4 regions of the Arthrobacter sp. CJ23 genome follow, and region 1 is predicted to be linked to each of the others. Evidence: riboswitches for the same ligand, from Rfam matches in the RefSeq annotation. Region 1 holds a riboswitch; each other region holds the start of a gene.

Region 1 (3,512 bases):
TTTCCGAGCGGATCAACGGACGTAGCCACGAATACATGCCCAGCAGCCTCCTGCAGTCCCAACTGGCGACGCTCGAAGCCCCCGAATCCGACGAAGCCTTCATCGCCGTGGACATCAGCGCGGAGCCGGACGTCATCGTTGATCAGCTCGTCGTAAGACTGGCAGGCAACTGAGTCCGCGTCCGCCCGCTGCGGAAGCTAAACCGGAAGCTAAGCGGGGCGGAGCGGGCCGCGGGCCAGTGCCGCGCGGAGCTCCGGGACGGGAATGCGGCCGGTGAGCAGATCCCGGGTGAGCCGCACCATGCCGCGCAGGTCCGCCACAGCGGTGCGGACGACGTCGACGTCGGAGTCGTCCGTCCAGTCGACCGGAACCTCGTGCAGCCGCAGGCCGCAGCGCTCGGCCAGCACCAGCAGTTCCGTGTCGAAGAACCACGCGTTGTCCACGGTGTGCGGCAGAATGCAGCGGGCGACGTCGCCGCGAATTGCCTTGAAGGTGCACTGGGCATCGGAGAATCGGGCGCCCATGAGCAAGCTCAAGAGCAGCTTGTAGCTGCGGGAGATGAGCTTGTTCTTGCGGCTGCGGACCACGCGGGAACTGCGGGCCAGCCGCGTGCCGATGGCCACCTCCGAATGGCCGGAGAGCAGTGGTGCCACCAAAGGCGCCAGCGCGGCGAGGTCCGTGGACAGTGCCACGTCCAGGTAGGCCAGGACAGGCGAGGGGGAGGCGAACCAGACCCGGCGCAGCGCGTTGCCGCGGCCCGTTTCCTCGAAGCGCACCACGGAGACTTCAGGGAGTTCCCGTGCCAGGCGTTCGGCAACCGTCAAGGTGCGGTCCGTGCTGGCGATGTCCGCCACGGTGATGCGGAAGCTGTGCGGGAAGGTGCCGAGCAGGTGCCCGTGGAGCTGCCGCAGGCACGCCTCAAGACGGTTCGCATCATTGCACACGGGAATGATGACATCCAGGACGGGCACCACGGAGCGGGTGTCCACGGGTGCAGGCACCGTGCGCGGGGCGTGGTCTGTGATAGTCATGAATCCAGCGTGACGCCGCCAGATTAGCGGGATTTAGGCGCAAGCTGTGCCGTGACTGTGGATCTGCGCCGGGGCCTGTGTCGGTGTGCCGGCGCCTGCCGGATCAACCGGGCCGGGACATGCAGGAAGGCCCGTTCCCCCAGCGAACGGGCCTTCCAAAGTCAGTGCGCAGCGGGCCCGGCCTAGTACCAGTTGTTGGCGTAGTGGAAGCTCAGCGCGGCTGCGGGGGAGCCATAGCGCTCCTTGATGTAGTCCAGGCCCCACTTGATCTGGGTCTTGTAGTTGGTTTCCCAGTCGGCGCCGGCGGAAGCCATCTTGGACGCGGGCAGGGACTGCACGATGCCGTAGGCGCCGCTGGAAGCGTTCGTGGCCGTGGTGCGCCAGTTGGATTCCTTTTCCCAGAGGATGTTCAGGGCGGACATCTGGTCCTGGCCCCAGCCGTAGGATGCCAGCTGGCTGGCGGCGTAGGCCTTGGCGGCTGCGGGGTCATCGACGGCGACCGGAACGGCGGCCTCGGCTGCTGCTGCGGCAGCCGCGGCAGCAGCGGCGTCGGCGGCCTGCTTCGCGGCGGCGTCGGCCGCTGCCTTCTCGGCGGCAGCCTTGTCAGCTGCGGCTTTGTCCGCCGCGGCCTTCGCTGCTGCTGACTTGTCGGCTGCTGCCTTCTCGGCGGCAGCCTTCTTGAGGATGGCCATTTCGGTGTCGAGGCCCGAGACGTTCGCCTGCGCGGTTGCCTGGGTTGCCGAGACGCGGCTGATCTCCGGGGCCTTGAAGGCTGCATCGGCGGCCTGGCCGACGGATGCGGCGCCCAGCAGGGCGGCCACGACGCCTGCCACCACGGACATGCGCTGGGTCTTGCCGCCGCGGGCGGCGTTCTTCAGAACGGCCTGGGACTTGCTCAGAGGGGCGGCGTTTTCGCCGCGGTGGCGCGCTTCAGGGCGCGACTGATCCTTGGAAGACATGGGTGTATACCTCTCGGCGCCTGCGGAGTTAGCTGTCGGATTCGGATGAGGTCATCCGGCCGCACGCGTGGCGTTGCGGCTTCACCCCTAGGGCCTGTATGGAAGCAATGGCCCGGAGACTCTGGGTCCCCCGTCTCTGCCTTGAAGTAGCGGAATCCGGGCAGTGGCAGAGCTCGGCGGCTGCCCGGAGGTGCGCCGGAACGGTCGGCTCACCCATTCGACGGTACAGGAGCCTTCCTCTTAAGTCACATTTAGGTAACGGAGATCACGACGGCGGTGCGTCGCCTTGCGCAATCCGTTGCCGAACGTCGCCCATCACCGATCCGTCGCCCGGCGCTGCAAGCGGTAGCAGTCCGTGACGTGGGGGAAAGCGAGGAGCCCTGTGTGGGGCGAAGCAGCCTTGGCGCCCAATAGCCTGACTTCCGCAAGGATGGCCTGCCGCTCAGGCCGTTGGGAGACGAACGTCCAGGAACTGGCGAGCTGCACCAGTTGATCCACATTCAGCTCGTAGTCGAACGGGAATCGCCGGCGTTCAAAGCCTCCACGGCCGGCAAATGCCGAAGGAACAGAAGCAGTCTGATCCCTTGCGGCACCGCCGGGTTCCACGATTGCGGCCAGGTCCCGTACCCAGGCCTTGGATCGGTCCCAAGTGTGCCACGCCAGGCCGACCATGCCTCCGGGAACCAGGACCCTGTCGCATTCGGCGACGGCTGACGCCGGGTCCACCCAATGCCAGGCCTGAAGACAGACGACGGCGTCAAAGGTGCGGTCGTCCAAAGGCAAACGTTCGGCCGAGCCGAGGCGTGCCGTGATGCGGCCGGCGATGTCGGGTGGAAGCCCAAGACTCGCTGCTTCAAGCACAGAAAGCATGTCCTCCGCGGTATCCATGGCAGTTACGGTGTGGCCCAGGGCCGCGATCGTCCGGCTTCCCAGCCCTGTCCCAGCGCCGAGGTCCAGGACGGAAAGGCGCTCTCCGGGCGCGGGCGAGCCCAGCAGCCAGGAAACGACGTCCTGTCTCCACGGAGGACGGACCTCGTCGTGGAGCAGGGCTCTGCTGCCCTGCCCCGTCCGTCGACTCATTGGCGCGGACCGCCGTCGGCCTTTGCCACCGGCAGCCTGAGCGCGAACTCTGTCCGGCCCGGCCGGGACGTCACTTCTACGCTGCCGCCATGGGCGTGCACGATCGACTCCACGATCGACAGGCCCAGCCCGGACGTCCCCTCGGAACCCGACCTCGCGGCGTCGGCGCGGGCGAAGCGGGAGAAGATCCGGCCCTGGAACTCCGCCGGAATGCCGGGCCCGTTGTCCGTCACGGTGACCACGGCGCTGCCGTCGGCCGAGAGCATGACGCCGGTGACCACCGTGGTGCCGGCCTCGGTGTGCTTGCGTGCGTTGGACAGCAGGTTCGCCAGGACCTGGTGCAGCTGCTTGGCGTCGCCGCGGACGGTCACGGGCTCGTCCGGGAGGTTGAGCTGCCACACATGCTCCGGGGCCATGACTTTCTCGTCGCTGACGGTCTCGA
Region 2 (3,512 bases), 190 kb from region 1:
GTGATCGGCCTGGACTGGGCTTACGTCCACGACGAAGCCTGCCGCTGGGAACACGTGATGAGCGAGCGCGTGGAGCGCCGCCTCTACGAACTCCTGGGCCACCCCACCGAATCCCCCTACGGGAACCCGATTCCCGGCCTCGAGGCGCTGGGCGGAAGCGCGGGCAAACTGTTCTCCGAGGGCGTCATCAACCTGATCGACGCCATGGACGGCTACGCGGCGGATTCCCGCGTGGTGGTCAGCCGGCTTGCCGAGCCCATCCAGGTGGAGCCCGAGCTTCTGGTCCAGCTCGACGAGGGCGGCATCCGCCCCGGCGCCAAGATCTCCCTGGAGCGCGTGGGGGAGTACATCTCCGTCCGCGTGCCCGACATCGAGGGCGCGCTGGAGCTGCCGCCCGAGGTCGCGGCCCACGTCTTCGTTACCGTCAGCTAGGCCGGCCGCCAGGCAGCTGGCCATGCGGGCTGACCCGCCGCGGACGCTGTGGCCCCATGGCAGTGATGCATCACCTGCAGGGGTGTCCGATGTGCGCGCCGAGGCCATGTGACCTGCGGTTTTGCCCGAAAGCTGCTATGGACGGTGTGCTGACGCCGCCTGCCGAAAGATAACGAAATTATTACCGCGCACCTTAATCACCTATAGTTGACTACTAGCGCCGATATCAAAGCGTTACCTGATCTGGAGCCGAGCTCTGCCAGCGGATCAGGTGTGTCACCCACTACTGGCAGAGGCGGAGGAACCACAAGCGGCTGTCTAAAGAAGCAGCCTTGGGGTGAAGTCCGCAGCAGAAGTGCCCACCAACGAAGGTCCCTCCGGGGATACCTCTGTGCCGTGTGTCCTTCGTGCGGACCGGGTCTTTGAACTCTCTGACCCGAATCCGACAGCTAACTTCGCAGGCTATCCAGAGAGGAAACACTTTTGAGCACGCAAAACGTCAGGGGTCGCCGCCGCTCGCCGGATCCCGTTGCTGAGGTGCGGACCGCCAGAGTTGTCTCGGCGCAGGACCGCCCCCGCGACCCGCACCGCGAGGTACGCCGCCGCAAGGGCGCACTGCGCCAGGTGGCCGACTTCGCGGCAGCCAGCGGCGTAGGACAGAAGGCCGGCGTTGCTCTCGCTGCCACCGGACTGGCCCTGACCGTGGCGTTGCCCGCCACAGGCCCCGTGATGGCCACCTCCGAATCGGGCCAGGCCGTGTCGGCCATGTCAGCGGGCAGCCAGCCCGCCGTCTCCGCTGCGGCAACGGCGAAGATCGACTTCAGCCGCGCGGCGGTCGCCACCAAGGCAGACCCGGACGGCAAGCTCAAGCAGCTCCTCAGCGCACAGTCCGCAGGTTCCATCCAGCGTGCTTCCTCCCTGGGCACCCTTGGCAGCCCCCTGGACTCGCTGGTCACCGCTTCGCCCTTCGGCTACCGCATCAGCCCGCTGACTGGCGGCGCCGGCGACTTCCACCGCGGCCAGGACTTCGTGGCCCAGTGCGGCACCCAGGTCCATGCGGCCGCGGCGGGCAAGGTCACGTTTGTTGGCTGGCACCCCTATGGCGGCGGCAACCGGGTGGTAGTGGACCACGGCAACGGCCTGGAGACCACCTACAACCACCTGTCCTCCTTCACTGTCCAGATGGGCCAGACGGTCAACCGCGGCGACGTCGTGGCCCTCAGTGGCACCACCGGCGCCTCCACCGGCTGCCACCTCCACTTCGAGGTCCAGGTCAACGGCGAAGTCGTCGATCCCATGGGTTGGCTGTAACGATTTGAGGGTTGCCTCTCGGATGCTGGCAACGGTCCGTGATCTGAATGTGACATTCAGCTCCAACTGTTGTACCGTCTAAAGCACATCGGCTTTTTAGGGAGCCGGTCCACTTGAGTGGATTGCCTAGCTCTGCCACCACTCAAGATCCGTTCGCAAAAATCGTCTGGCAGGGGCGGGGGAACCAATTTTGGCCTTTGAAAGAAGGCCTTGGGGTTAAGTCGCAAAGCTTCCTTGGAAGCGGCGCGGCCGGGTGACTCCCATCCGAATCCGACAGCTCACCTCGCAGGCATTGGGAGAGGCTACCTTCGTGTCTTCACGCAACACCCTTGCGCGCCATCGCGCCGAAACGGTTCGTACGAACCCGTTGAGCAACATTTCCAAGGCTGTTTCCTCTAATGCCGGCACCGTTGGCCGCCAGGCCGCCGTTATCGCAGCGGCTTCCGGCCTCCTGCTGAGCGCGGGAGTGTCCGCCCAGGCAGCGGACCTGGACGTCGCCGCCTCAGAAACCGGCAGCACGCAGCTGGTTGTCACCGCAGCTTCCTCGGCCACCGTTTCCTTCGAGCGCCCCGTTGTGGCCACCAAGGCAGCCCCCAAGGTTGTCGAACGCCCGGCAGCCGCTGCCACTGCCGTGTCGGCCATGTCCTCCACCTCCGCTGAAGGCTCCGCAACGGCCGCAGGCTCCGGCCTGGCAGCCATCGCCTACACCGGCATCGGCCACCCGTACGTCTGGGGCGGCAACACCCCCAACGGCTGGGACTGCTCCGGCTTCACCCAGTGGGTCTACGCCCAGGCCGGCATCAGCATCCCCCGCGTCAACGCCTGGACGGCCATGACCCCCACGGCCACTCCGGCCCCCGGCGACCTCGTCATGCAAAACGGCGGCGCACACGTTGGCATCTACGTCGGCAACGGCATGATGATCAGCGCACTGAACCCCGGCCAGGGCACGCTCCTGCACTCCGTGGCTTCCACCGGCACGTCCTCGTTCTACACCCTCCGCTAAGAATTCTGTCCGGGGTGCGTCAGCATGCCCCCAAGATGCTGACGCACCCGCAAGCCGCATGCTGTTTGCCCGCTGCGGAAGACCAAAGAGAGAAACTTATGACTACTCGTGCGAACACCATTGCGCGGCACCGCGCCGAGGCACCCAAGACCAGCTCGCTGGCCGTCATTGCCAAGGCCATCGGTGACAACGCAGGCGGCGTGGGCCGCCAGGCAGCCGTCATTGCTGCTGCTTCGGGCCTTGTCCTGACGAGCGGCATCGCGGCCAACGCCGCCGAAGCCAACGTCCAGCGCGAATCGACCTCCACCAGCACCCTGGACGTCCAGTCCGTGGTCCAGGCGAGCATCGCCGCCGACTCCAAGGTTGCCATCTCCTACGAGCGCCCCGTGGTCACCGCCGTCGAGGCCCCCGCACCGGTTGAGGTTGCTCCGGAACCCAAGGCAGCACCGGCAGCAGGCACCAGTGCCGCAGCAGGCGCGAATGTCACCGTCCAGCGCACGGCCCAGGCTGCCCCGGCCGCCTCCGCCAGCGGCAAGGGCGCAGCGATTGCCGCCGCAGCCTACGCCCAGCTCGGTGTCACGCAGGACTGCACCATGCTGGTCACCAATTCGCTCGCGGCCGTTGGCATCCACTTCCACGACTGGCCGGCAGGCTACCTGTCCCTCGGCCGCACGGTCAGCGCCGCCGAGGCACAGCCGGGCGACCTGGCCTACTACTCCAACGGCGGCTTCGGCGGCATGGCCCACATCGCCGTCTACGTCGG
Region 3 (3,512 bases), 850 kb from region 1:
GCCTCGCCGCGGTGGCCGCCGTAGTGGTCGGCTCCCATGGGAGCGGAACGCAGGGCACGCGGCTCGTGTCGGGCGCACTGGCGCTGGCGTGCGTGGCGCTCTCGTGGATGCTCGTACAGACCCTCTTCACGCTGCGCTACGCGGAGCTCTACTACGGCACGGGCGAGGCCGCGGGCGGCGAGGTGGGCGGCATCAGCTTCAACCAGGAGCGCCCGCCGCAGTACACGGACTTCGCGTACCTGGCCACGAGCCTGGGGATGACCTACCAGGTATCGGACACCAACCTGGAGAACCACGGGATCCGCGCCGAGGCCCTCAAACACAGCCTGCTGTCCTACCTGTTCGGCACGGTCATCTTGGCGGCAACCATCAACCTGGTGATCGGGCTGGCCGTATAGGCTCGCCGTTCACCTGCCTTCCGGTGCAGGTTCCTTAAACGCGGACGGGGCAACCGCCGTCGTGCGCTGACGGCAGTTGCCCGGACGCTAAGGACGCTTACGACGCCGGGCCGGCGTCAACGCTTTCGAGCTCGGCGTCCTCGGCGGCTGGAGTCGCCGGGAGGGCGACGGCGCGGCCCTTGCGGTAGCGCCACACGCCGATTCCGACCACGACGGCGGCCAGGGCCAGCGACAAGATCAGGGATTCGCGGGTGGATTCCAGGATGACCATTCCGACCAGGAGGGCGATGATGCTGATGATCGCCAGCCAGGTCAGGTAGGGGAAGAACCACATCTTCAGGGCGAGGTCCTTGGCCGCGGCACCCATGCGGCGGCGCAGGATCAGCTGGGATGCGGCAATGACGAGCCACACGAACAGGGCGATGGCGCCGGAGGTGTTGACCAGGAACAGGAACACGGTGTCCGGTGCGATGTAGTTCAGGCCAACCGTGATGAAGCCAACCACGGTGGAGGCCAGCACTGCTGCCGCCGGCACGCCCCGCTTGGAGATCTTCATCCACGATTTGGGGGCGTCGCCGCGCTGGGACAGGGAGAACAGCATGCGGCTGGCCGTGTAGAGGCCGGAGTTCAGGCAGGAGAGCACGGAGGTCAGGACAACAATGTCCATGATGGTGCCGGCGCCCGGGATGCCGTAGAGCTCGATCACGGCAACGTACGGGCTCTTGGCCACGTTGGCGCTGTTCCACGGCAGGAGGGTGACCACAATGGCGATGGAGCCGATGTAGAAGACCAGGATGCGCCACACCGTGGACTTCACGGCCTTCTTGACGGCGTCCACCGGGTTTTCGGATTCGCCGGCGGCAATGGTGGCGATTTCGGCGCCGAAGAACGCGAAGACCACAACCAGGATTCCGGCCAGGACTGCGCCGGGGCCATTGGGCATGAAGCCGCCCTGCTCCAGCAGGTTGGTGACGCCTGGGGCGGGGACGCCCGGGATCAGGCCCATGATGGCGGCGATGCCTGCAACCAGGAAGATCACGATCGCGGCGACCTTGATGGAGGCAAACCAGAACTCGAACTCGCCGTAGGACTTCACGGAGCCCAGGTTGGTGAGGGTCAGCAGCACCATGAGGACCAGCGCGCCCACCCATTGGTCGATTCCCGGAACCCAGCGGTGGATGATCGCGGCCCCGGCCGTCGCCTCGATGCCGAGGACGATGATCCAGAACCAGGCGTACAGCCAGCCGATGCTGAAGCCGGCCCAGCGGCCCAGCGCCTTGTCCGCATAGGTGGAGAAGGACCCGGTTTCCGGGTTGGCGGCGGCCATTTCGCCGAGCATCCGCATGACCAGGATGACCACCAGGCCCGCCGCCATGTAGGCGAGAAGGATGCCAGGGCCGGCCTGCTGGATGGCCGCGCCGGAACCCACGAACAGGCCCGCGCCGATGACGCCGGCGATGGCGATCATGGACAGGTGCCGTGGTTTCAGTGACTTCGAAAGCTGTTGGTCAGCGTGCATGGTGGGGGCGCCGTCCTTTGGAGTTGGGGGGAGGGCCAGGGCGTGATGTGCGTCGGGCCACAGGGTTTTCACCCTAGCCCGGGCGCAAGGGGTCCAAGGTTGTGCAATCGAACAGTCAGGCGCGCCCAAAATCCACGCAATGCACAAAATAGGATAGCAATAGGGATCAGATATTGCTCATTAGGCAACTCTGAAATAGACCCGAAACGAGTCTTTCGGGACGCGGGCACCTCCGGCCGCGGCCAACACCAGCGAAGCCGCGGCGCGCAAGGAGGCGCTCCGCCGCCGTAATTTCCGTTACCTAATTGTGATTAATCCGGCGGCATGCTGTACGGTCGATCAAATGGGCCGACCGTTCCGGCCCACCTCCGGGCAGACGCCAAGCTCTGCCACTGCCCGGATTCCACTACTTTGTGGCAGAGACGGGGGACCCAGAGTCTCCGGGCCATGGCTTCCATGCCGGCCCTAGGGGTGAAGCCGCAGCGCTACGCGCGCGGCCGGATGACCTCATCCGAATCCGACAGCTAACTCCGCAGGCGTTGAGAGGTATACGACCATGTCTTCCAAGGATCAGTCGCGCCCTGAAGCGCGCCACAAAGCAAGCAATTCCACCCCGGCCACAGAGGGCAGGTCCCTGCTCAGCAGGGTCGCCCGCCAGGCCAAGCGCCCACGAAACATGGTGTTGTCGGCAGCCGTGGTGGCTGCCCTGCTGGGCAGCACCGCGTTCAGCCAGGCCTTCGACCAGTCCACAGCCTCGAGTGACCTGAGCCTGGCCTCCAGCACCTCAGGCAAGTCCGACCGCGCGCCGGGCCGGGCGAAGAACGCACAGGCACTGGCACCGACAACCGTGGCACCGGCCCCTACGGCCACTGCCACGGCGGCCCCCGCGCCCACCACGGAGGCCCCCTCCCCCACCGCAACCGCGCCAGCACCGGCACCCTCGCCGTCGTCGACGCCGACCGCTACCCAGACCACCACGGCCGCACCAGCACCCGCGCTCCCGGTCACCTCGTCGACGCCCATGCCCGTGGGGGTTCCCGGGGCCTGGACGATGGCGTTTGCCGATGAATTCAGCGGCACTTCGCTGGACACCAACAAGTGGTCCAACTGCTGGTTCTCCCCCACATGCGGAACCATGAACAAGGTCACCACGAGCCCCAGCAACGTCGCCGTCACCGGTGGCAACCTTGTCCTGTCCCTGAACTCGTCAACCTCCGGTTCGCTGGTTTCGACCAACCCGCGCGGCGGAGCTGGCACCGGCTACGAGTTCACCACCGGCTATGTCGAGGCGCGTATCCGCTTCCCCGGTGATGGCACCAACCTCTACAACTGGCCCGCGTTCTGGACAAACGGCCAGTCATGGCCCGCAAACGGCGAAAATGACATCGCCGAGGTCCTCAGCGGCAAGATGACGGTGAACTACCACTCAACGTCGGGCGCCCACAACCAGGGGACAGTCCCCGGGGACTGGTCCAACAACTTCCACACCTTCGGCCTTCACCGGATGGCCAACTCCGCTGACGTCTACTTCGACGGCGTGAAGGTGAAGTCCTACGCCACTGACGACGGCGGCGCACCGCAGTACATCATCCTCA
Region 4 (3,512 bases), 360 kb from region 1:
CAAACACGCCTGTCTCCGGCATGGAGCACACCACCACCGTAGTCATCGGAGCCGGCCTTTCCGGCCTGGCCGTGGCCAGCGAACTCAGCCGCTACGGCGTGGGGTCGATCGTGGTTGATGGCCTGGACGTCCTCGGCTCCGCAGCCGTCTCAACATCCACCGGTCTCCTGCCGCGCTGCGACATCGCGGACCCCGCCTCCATGCAGGAACGCAGCGAAATCATGCGGCACCTGCGGAACTACGCCGCCAGCCACAGCCTGGACGTGCGCAACAGCACCCGGGCCGTACGCCTGGACAGGATCAACGCCGTCCCCGGCCTGCTGGGTGCCGGCCTGGACAGCGCAGCCGCCTGCCCCACGGGCCAGTGGGCCGTCCACACCGTCCAGGGCGTACTGCTTGCGGACCACATCGTTGTCACCCGGTGCGGCCAGAGCCAGCTCCGCCGCATGCTCGCCGATCTGGGCATCGCCCTCGGCCAGAATTTCGTTGCGGCCATGCGGGCCATCGGCATGCACCTGGTGGGCGTAGGCGAGCTCATCACCCCCACGCCCAAGGAAGTCCTGCGGCAGGCCAAGGTGGTGGGCCAGGCGATCTCCGCGAAGGTGTACCCGGACAGCGTGCAGGCAGCCCTCACCGGCAGCTTCGCCGCCGTGCCGGCCCTGGCGTAGCAGGCGCGTAGCCCGGGCTGTTAGGCGCCGGCGCGGACGAAGGTGATGGGACCCGTGGCGGTGAGCCAGCTGATCGGGTGGATGCCCGTCTGGTTGCCGTTGATGCCGCCGCTGATGGCCTGGCCGTTGCCGATGTAGATGGCGACGTGGCCGGACTGGACGATCATGTCACCGGGCTGCGGGTCGCTGACCACGGTGCCGTAGTTCAGGAACTGCATGGGGCCCAGGTCGCCCACGTGGATGCCGGCCGAGCCCAGGGCCCGCTCCACCATGGCGGTGCAGTCCTGGAAGATGCCGATCTGGGCGTAGGCGGAGGCCACCATGGCGGCGTTGATGCTGCCGGCCGGAGCTGCCGCAACCGGGGCGGCCGCTGCTGCCGGTGCCGCGGCGGGCGCTGCAGCGGCAACGGTGGCCCGTGCCGGTGCTGCTGCCACGGGGGCTTCGACGACGGGGGCCGGCGCCTCAACCACGGGCGCCGCCTGGGCAACCACGGCGGGACGCTCGAAGGAAACGGTGGCCGTTGTGGCAGCCGCAACCGGCTTGGTGGCCTCTACGACTGCCTTCGGGGCAGCTACGGGGGTGCTGGACTCAAGCTGGGCGGGTGCCTCCGCTGCGTGGGCGGCGAGGCTGCCTGCGAGGACGAGGCCCGATGCGGCCACGATCACGGCGGCCTGGCGGCCTGCGCCTGCAGCGCTGCCGGCTACTGCCTTGGAGATGGAAACAAGGGGATTGGAGCGAACATTGGACGCGCTCCGGCGCGCAAGAAAATGGCGTGAAGACATGAAAGAGCCTCTCCCAATGCCTGCGAGGTTAGCTGTCGGATTCGGATGGGAGTCACCCGGCCGCAGCCCCGCTGTCAGCGTGGCGTGCGGCTTCACCCCAAGACCGCTCGAAAGCGGTCCAAAATGGGTTCCCCGTCTCTGCCGGTAAGTGTTTTGCGAACGGATCCCGGTCTGCGGCAGAGCTAGGCAATCAGCCGGGAACGCCTGTCGAAGACAACAGGCACGCCCTTAACGGTACGCGAGAGGCGGCCGGAAGTCACATTTGAGTAACAAGGCGAGTCGATTCGGCGTGTCGCAGTGACCGAATCGAGACATCTTCTGCCGTTACTCGGCCGGGGCGTTGCCCCCGTTTTCGCCGTCGGAGTCGCCGCCGCGGGCCAGCTTGCGGCGCGCCGTGACACCCAGGAACACCAGCAGGCCGGCGGCCACCACGGCGAAGCCCACGATGCTCCAGGGGAAGGGCTGCGAGGCGTCCGGGACGGTACCCGGTGCCGGGGTGGAGCCCGGCGCTGCAGTGCCCGCCGTCGGGACGCTGGCTGAGGGAGCCGAAGCGGAAGGCGAGCTGCCCGCAGTGGCGGTTCCCGGCGTCGTGCCCCCCGCGGAGGCGGTGAAGCTGAAGCTTCCCTCGATGGGGTGCGAATCGGAGCTGACCACACGCCACACCACGGTGAACGTGCCGGCCGGGGCACCGGGCCGCAGCTTCTGGGTCACCACGTTGTCCACGATCTCGACGGCGCCGTCCGCCCAGTTTTCGCCGCCGGCGTTGACCGCGATGCCCGAGCCGATGGCCAGCGGCTTGTTGCTGAAGGTGATGGAGACCGACGCCGGGACAGCAGCCACGGTGGTACCGTTCGCCGGAGCGGTGGACTCGGCGACGTCGTGGGCCGATGCCGGGGCCGCGGAAAACAGCACTGCCGCGGCGAAGGTGAGAGCGGCGACAACGGCGGCCAGAAGCGGGCGGATGGTACGCATGGGGTGGTGACTCCTAGTGTTGGCTTCCTTACAGACTAGGCGAATGTCCCGGCCGGCCGATCCGGGCGGGCATAGGATTTGAGAGCAAACTCCCCCAATCCCCCGGAGACAATCCATGCTTAAGCAGGGTTCCGCCCTCGACCGCTACTTCAAGATCTCGGAACGCGGCTCCACCTATTCGCGGGAAATCCGCGGCGGTTTCGCCACGTTCTTTGCCATGAGCTACATCGTGGTCCTGAACCCGCTGATCCTCTCCGGGGCCGACTCCAGCGGCGCGTCGCTCGGTTTCACGGCCGTTGCCGCCACCACGGCCTTCGTGGCCGGCATCCTCACCATCCTCATGGGTGCCTGGGCCAAGCACCCGTTCGCGGTTGCCACCGGGCTGGGCGTCAACGCCTTCGTGGCCGTCACGGTGGCCTCGCACCCGGGGCTGACCTGGCCGGACATGATGGGCCTGGTGATGCTCTCCGGGTTGACCATGCTCATCCTGGTGCTCACCGGCTTCCGCACCGCCGTGTTCAAGGCCGTGCCGGAGGCGCTCAAGACGGCGATCGTGGTGGGCATCGGCCTGTTCATCGCGCTGATCGGCCTGGTCAACGCCGGCTTCGTGCGCCGCATCCCGGACGCCGCCGGCACCACGGTGCCCCTGGGCCTGGGCGTGGACGGCAAGCTGCTTGGCTGGCCCACCCTGGTGTTCGCGGTGGGCCTGGTCCTGACCATCGCCCTGGTGGTCCGGAAGGTCCGCGGCGCCATCCTGATCGGCATCGTGGCCTCCACCGCGCTGGCCGCCATCCTTGAATTCACCCTGCACATCGGCCCCAGCTTCGACGGCACCACCGCCAACCCGCGCGGCTGGTCCCTCGTGGCACCCACCCTCTCGGAGTGGGGCGCCCCGGACCTGTCCCTGATCGGCAAGGCCAACCCCTTCGGCGCCTTCGAGCACCTCGGCTTCGTGGCCGCGACCCTCCTGGCCTTCGTGATCCTGCTGAGCATCTTCTTCGACGCCATGGGCACCATGGTGGGCCTGGCCAACGAGGCCGGCACCGTGGACGAACACGGCAACATCCCCAACGTGGACCGCGTCCTCCAG

Evidence for each region. A riboswitch is a leader RNA that binds a small molecule or an ion and turns the genes downstream of it on or off. The one in region 1 is predicted to bind cyclic di-AMP.
Region 2: linked by a shared signal. The riboswitch ahead of NVV90_RS04350 (C40 family peptidase) and the one ahead of NVV90_RS03520 (hypothetical protein) in region 1 are both predicted to bind cyclic di-AMP.
Region 3: linked by a shared signal. The riboswitch ahead of NVV90_RS20625 (glycoside hydrolase family 16 protein) and the one ahead of NVV90_RS03520 (hypothetical protein) in region 1 are both predicted to bind cyclic di-AMP.
Region 4: linked by a shared signal. The riboswitch ahead of NVV90_RS01775 (NlpC/P60 family protein) and the one ahead of NVV90_RS03520 (hypothetical protein) in region 1 are both predicted to bind cyclic di-AMP.

Annotation. Positions count from the first base shown of each region.
Region 1 covers NZ_CP102950.1:765,052-768,563, forward strand. The annotation lists gene NVV90_RS03510 (gluconokinase) at 1-173, shown strand, start outside; gene NVV90_RS03515 (glycosyltransferase) at 210-1,031, opposite strand; gene NVV90_RS03520 (hypothetical protein) at 1,214-1,990, opposite strand; cyclic di-AMP (ydaO/yuaA leader) riboswitch at 1,996-2,152, opposite strand; gene NVV90_RS03525 (class I SAM-dependent methyltransferase) at 2,306-3,070, opposite strand; gene NVV90_RS03530 (HAMP domain-containing sensor histidine kinase) at 3,067-3,512, opposite strand, start outside.
Region 2 covers NZ_CP102950.1:951,230-954,741, forward strand. The annotation lists gene NVV90_RS04340 (metal-dependent transcriptional regulator) at 1-432, shown strand, start outside; cyclic di-AMP (ydaO/yuaA leader) riboswitch at 670-911, shown strand; gene NVV90_RS04345 (M23 family metallopeptidase) at 916-1,743, shown strand; cyclic di-AMP (ydaO/yuaA leader) riboswitch at 1,881-2,049, shown strand; gene NVV90_RS04350 (C40 family peptidase) at 2,120-2,749, shown strand; gene NVV90_RS04355 (C40 family peptidase) at 2,848-3,512, shown strand, end outside.
Region 3 covers NZ_CP102950.1:4,539,527-4,543,038, forward strand. The annotation lists gene NVV90_RS20615 (DUF1345 domain-containing protein) at 1-398, shown strand, start outside; gene NVV90_RS20620 (amino acid permease) at 496-1,917, opposite strand; cyclic di-AMP (ydaO/yuaA leader) riboswitch at 2,301-2,468, shown strand; gene NVV90_RS20625 (glycoside hydrolase family 16 protein) at 2,474-3,512, shown strand, end outside.
Region 4 covers NZ_CP102950.1:407,104-410,615, reverse strand. The annotation lists gene NVV90_RS01780 (FAD-dependent monooxygenase) at 1-668, shown strand, start outside; gene NVV90_RS01775 (NlpC/P60 family protein) at 689-1,450, opposite strand; cyclic di-AMP (ydaO/yuaA leader) riboswitch at 1,454-1,639, opposite strand; gene NVV90_RS01770 (copper resistance protein CopC) at 1,775-2,422, opposite strand; gene NVV90_RS01765 (NCS2 family permease) at 2,538-3,512, shown strand, end outside.